Regions from separate parts of the Deinococcus sp. HSC-46F16 genome, predicted to be linked through region 1. Evidence: riboswitches for the same ligand, from Rfam matches in the RefSeq annotation. Region 1 holds a riboswitch; the other holds the start of a gene.
What was found. Region 1 has a riboswitch for cyclic di-GMP ahead of L1280_RS11145 (Ig-like domain-containing protein). Riboswitches for the same ligand answer to the same signal wherever they lie in the genome.
Positions count from the first base shown of each region.

Region 2: another riboswitch for cyclic di-GMP. It lies ahead of L1280_RS08960 (hypothetical protein); the one in region 1 lies ahead of L1280_RS11145 (Ig-like domain-containing protein).

Region 1 is NZ_JALJZW010000005.1:20,387-22,774, reverse strand. Features, by position in the region: gene L1280_RS11145 (Ig-like domain-containing protein) at 1-1,026, opposite strand, end outside; cyclic di-GMP riboswitch class II at 1,482-1,566, opposite strand; gene L1280_RS11140 (MOSC domain-containing protein) at 1,741-2,283, opposite strand; gene L1280_RS11135 (acyl-CoA dehydrogenase family protein) at 2,280-2,388, opposite strand, start outside.
Region 2 is NZ_JALJZW010000003.1:316,752-319,139, reverse strand. Features, by position in the region: gene L1280_RS08960 (hypothetical protein) at 1-1,268, opposite strand, end outside; cyclic di-GMP riboswitch class I at 1,278-1,357, opposite strand; gene L1280_RS08955 (sugar transferase) at 1,692-2,388, opposite strand, start outside.

The sequences.
Region 1 (2,388 bases):
TCCCGTCACGGTGAAGGTCCGGCTGGCCGCAGGCGACACGTTTCCGGCCGCGTCATAAGCCTTGACCGTCAGCGTGTGCGCGCCAGCTGGCAGGGACGGCAGGGTGAAGTCGAGGTCCACCGCCGGACCCGCCGTGATGGGCACCACCGTCTCGGGACCGTTGTCGACCGCGTAGACGACGCGGGTCACGCCCTGGTTGTCGGTGACCCGGCCCTGCACTCTCACCGGCGCCGTGACGTTGGCGCCGTTGGCGGGCGAGGTCAGGGTCACGCTGGGCGCCTGGGTATCGCCGGGCTGGGTGCTGGGCGGGCTGACGGTGAACGTGACCTGCACCGGGCTCGAAGCATTGCCAGCGGCGTCGTAGGCCCGCAGGCTGACCGTCTGCGCTCCCGCCGGGAGGGAAGGCAGCAGGGTGTCCAGGTTGACCGTGGGGCCGGGAGTCACGTCCAGCGCAACCTCGGGTGCGCTACCGAGCTGGTAGGTGATGCGGGTCACGGCCTGATTGTCGGTCGCGGTTCCGGTCAGCCGCACGGGATTCTGCACACTCGCCCCGGCGGTGGGGGAGGTCAGCGTGAAGGTGGGCGCCTGCGTGTCTGCAGGTGTCCCCGTGCCGTTGCCGGTCGTGACTGTCACGGTGCGGGTCACCGAGGTGCTGTTCCCCGCCGCGTCATAGGCGGTGACGGTCAGGACGTAGGTCCCCGCCGAAAGGCCGCACAGGCAGAGGCTCTGGCTGATGGCGCCGTCCGCGAGCAGCGTCAGCGCCTGCTCATTGCCGTTGCCGAAGCGGTACGTGAGGCGGCTGAGCCCCACGTTGTCGCGGACGGTCCCCTGAAGAAGCAGGCTGCCACTGGCCGTGCTGCTCTCCTGCGGCGAGGTCAGGGTCAGCGTCGGCCTGACGGTGTCCGCTGAGCCTGCGGGGGGCTGGGGATTGGGGCCAGGGCTAGGAGTCTGGGTACTGCAACTGGCCAGCAGGGTCAGGGTCAGCAGTGCAGCGGCGCATCCATATCGGGAAAGGGGAAGGGCCATGACAGTCTCCTTGATCGGGAATGAGGATTTCTCCGGACCACGCCGGGGCGGAGTGGTCCTTGGGAAACCTGATCTGGGAAAAAGGCAGCGTCCGGAGGCCGCGAAGCATTCACCCCGCCTGGCGCGTGGTGAGGCGGACCGGAGATCTCGGGGCGCCCATACGGCTCGTGTGCAATCCCTGACCGAATCGGGAAATCCCTGGTTCAACAATGTCCGCTTCGGTCAAGCGCTCTGTTCCGCAGCTTTGCACATCCGCTCGGGGTGTCCAGGGTCTGTCCCTGCTGGGCCGGAATCCGTCTCAAAGCAATGAAAGTCATCCTACCGGAAGGGGAATTCCCCGAGCCGGTTCCACGCCTCCTTCCGTAAACGGGTTATGGCCGAGCGGTGCCGCGCCCACCAGGATGTGTGGGGGCTGCTGCCATAACACAGCGAAGGCTAATGACACACCAGTCCGGTATGTCCCGAGTCGGTCGCACCACTGGCTCCACCCGTTCCAGGTGCCCGTATAGGGAACGAGGTTTCACGGCCCCTCGGATAGCGCCGAATTGTGGCTATCCACCCACAACCTAGAGGGGCAGGCAAAACCATTGATGAGCTCGTTCCTTAGCTGGAGTTGCATACAGCCTCATGTGGTCTGGGTCTAACGGGTCCTAGAACGCGGAAATCCGCCAGGGCGTCCGTGCGGCTCGCTTCTGGGCCACCAGAACCCTGGCGTCAAACCCGCTCCAGCGCCCGGTGAGGTTCCGGCGGCCACCCCGCCCGCACCGGGTCGCCCGGCCGCACCACGCCCCCCGTCAACACGACCCCCATCACCCCCGCCTTGCGGACCAGCCCGCCGTGCTCGTCGCGCCCCATCACCGCCGCGAGCAGGCCCGGCTGGAAGGCGTTGATCTGACCGCAGGGGTTCCGCAGGCCCGTCACCTCCACCACCGCCGCCTCGCCCAGATGCAGGCGGGTGCCGGTGGGGAGGGCCAGCAGGTCCAAGCCGCGCGTAAGCACGTTCTCCCCAAGATCGCCGGGGCGCACCGTGAAGCCCTGCCCGGCCAGTTCCTCCAGCAGCTCGACATGGATCAGATGAATCTGCCGCAGATTGGGCTGCTCCGGGTTCTGCGCCACCCGCGAGCGGTGTTTGACCGTGCGGCCCGCGTGGGCGTCGCCCTCCACGCCCAGGCCCGCGAGCAGGCGCACCTCCGGCCGGGGCGTTTTGCTGAAGCGGTGCTCCGGGCTGAGGCTGACCGCCTCCACCCTGGGGGTCACTCCAGCGCCCCCACGCCCGTCAGGTGCCGCCCCACGATCAGGGTGTGGATATCGTGGGTGCCCTCGTAGGTGTCCACCGTCTCCAGGTTCAGCATGTGGCGAATG
Region 2 (2,388 bases), on a different contig from region 1:
ACCTCGTACCACTGGGCGGTCAGGGGCGTCAGGCTGCCGCTGACGGCTCCGGCCTTGAGGGTCAGGCTCTTGGCCCGGCCCGCGAAGAGGGGGGTCAGGGTGCTGGCCCCGCCGGGCACGGTGATCTTGACGGTCTGGGTGCGGGTCTCGTTGAGGCTCAGGACCTGGAGGTAACGGCGGCCCCCGTGGCTCCACAGGGTCGCGCGGGCCTCGTTCAGGTTGCCGGTCAGCGCGAGCGTCTGCCGCTGGCCGTTGAGCAGCACGGGGGCGAGCAGCTTGACCTCGGCGGCGAGCTTTTTCAGCTCGGTGCGCAGGCCCGTGTAGGTCGCCAGATCGTTGGCGTTGTCGAGGTAGGTGTAGTACAGGATGCCCTTGACGCCCGCGCCGAGCGCCTGGTTGGTCATCGAGTTCAGCTCGGTGGCGGTGGGGTAGCGCCCGCCCGGCCAGCGGAAGCTCTGGAGGTTGGCGATGGGCAGGGTGCCCGTGCGGCTCGCCTCGGCCACCAGCCGCTGCATGACCGGGTACACCACCGCGAGCGAGTCGCCGTAGCCTGCAGGCCCCACCGGGTAGGACTGGTTGCCCACCGCGTCGGCCCGCCCGAAGAACTCGGGGTGGCTGTTGGAGTACGAGATCGCCATGCTGGTGTACGTGAGGTGGTGGGGGTCGAGCGCCTTGGTCTTCAGGTGCCGCCGCTCCAGCTCCTCGGGGGTGATGCGGGCGTTGCAGTCGTCGGCGATCATCCAGCCCAGGGTGGCGGGGTGCGTCTTGAAGGTGTTGATCGAAATGTCCCCGAAGTCCTCCACAAGGAGCTTCATGCCGCGCCCCTGCGCCGCGTCGAGCAGTTGCCCGAACTGCGGGATGTCCCCCTCGGGGTCGAACATCGTCACGTTCATGGTGTTGAAGCCCAGGTCGGCCACGGCGTGCATGTCGCGCAGCCGCTTTTGCACCTGCACGCTCTTTTCGGCGGCCCACGACACGTGGTAAAAGCCCATCGGGAACATGGGCTGCTCGCCCACGAGCAGCGTGCCGTCGGGACGCACGCTCGCCGCGCCGACGGGCGCCGGATTCAGGCTGAGCGCTTCGAGCGCGGCCGTCGCGGCGGCGGCCTCCTGCTCGGTGGCGACGCCCTCGGCCACGGGGCCAGTCTGGGGAGCGGCGGTGTCCTGGGGAGCCTGCGGGGCCGGGAGGACTGGGGCGGTCGGCTTGGGCGCCGAGCAGGCCGCGAGAAACAGGGTCAGGGCGCAGGCCAGGGGAACAAATTTCTGCATGATTCTTCCTTCGGTGACCCGGCTGACTTCGGCAGGGAAGTCCCGTGGTTTTGCGTCCCCCCCTCGCGAGGGGTTTGCCTTTGTCGAGAAGACGTAGGGGTGATGTGCCTGACGCCGAGGGCCGACCACTCCGGGTCCGGGCGCCTTCAGCTCAAGAACAGGTTAAGACCTGCCTCTGACAAAATCGGCACAGTTGGCCGTCCGCGCTGCGGAGAAGTTCACACCGCCCCCGGGCCGCGGTCCGGTCCCTCGCGCGCTTGCCCGGTTTCGACGCCTCCGTTGGCCTGTGGGGCGTGCTCCTCCCCCATCCCCCAGACGGCCCGCCGCGCTGGACCGAACGCGGCGGGCCGTCTGGGGGATGGGGGAGGCTCTGGCCTGTCTGGGGCGTTCCCAGGCGGCGTAGCCACGCCGCCAAGCGCTGGCTCAGCGGGCGCCGAAGCCGGTCAGGACCGTCAGGATGGTTTTCCAGACGATCAGCAGGTCGAGTTGCGGCGAGAGGTGCTTGACGTAGTAGAAGTCGTATTGCAATTTCTCGTGAAGTTGGTCCACGCTGTCGGTGTAGCCCTGGGTGACCTGTGCCCAGCCGGTGATGCCGGGACGGACCCAGTGCCGGGTGGCGTACAGCGGAATGCTTTCCTCGAGGTCGGCGGCGAAGGCGAACTGCTCGGGCCGGGGGCCGATAATGCTCATCTCGCCGCGCAGCACGTTGTAAAACTGCGGCAACTCGTCGAGCCGGAACTTGCGCAGGAAGGCCCCGCCCGGAATGATGCGGGCGTCGCCCTGCCGGGCGAAGGCCGCGCCGCCGCGCTCGGAGTCGCGGGTCATCGTGCGGAACTTGACCAGCCGGAAGGGTCTACCCCCCAGCCCGATCCGCTCCTGCCAGAACAGCACCGGTCGCCCGCCGCTCGCCAGCACGACGAGGGCCACCGCGCCCATCAGCGGCAGCAGCACGGGCAGCAGCAGGGTCACGGCCACGTCCAGCGCCCGCTTGACCGGCATGTAGCCCGACTGGAAGCGTTCGGCGTCCAGCCAGTCGCGCTCCACGAGGTCGAGCGACACCCGCCCGGTCAGCACCTCCGCGAGCAGCTCGCGCGAGTACAGCGGCACCCCGGTCACGCGG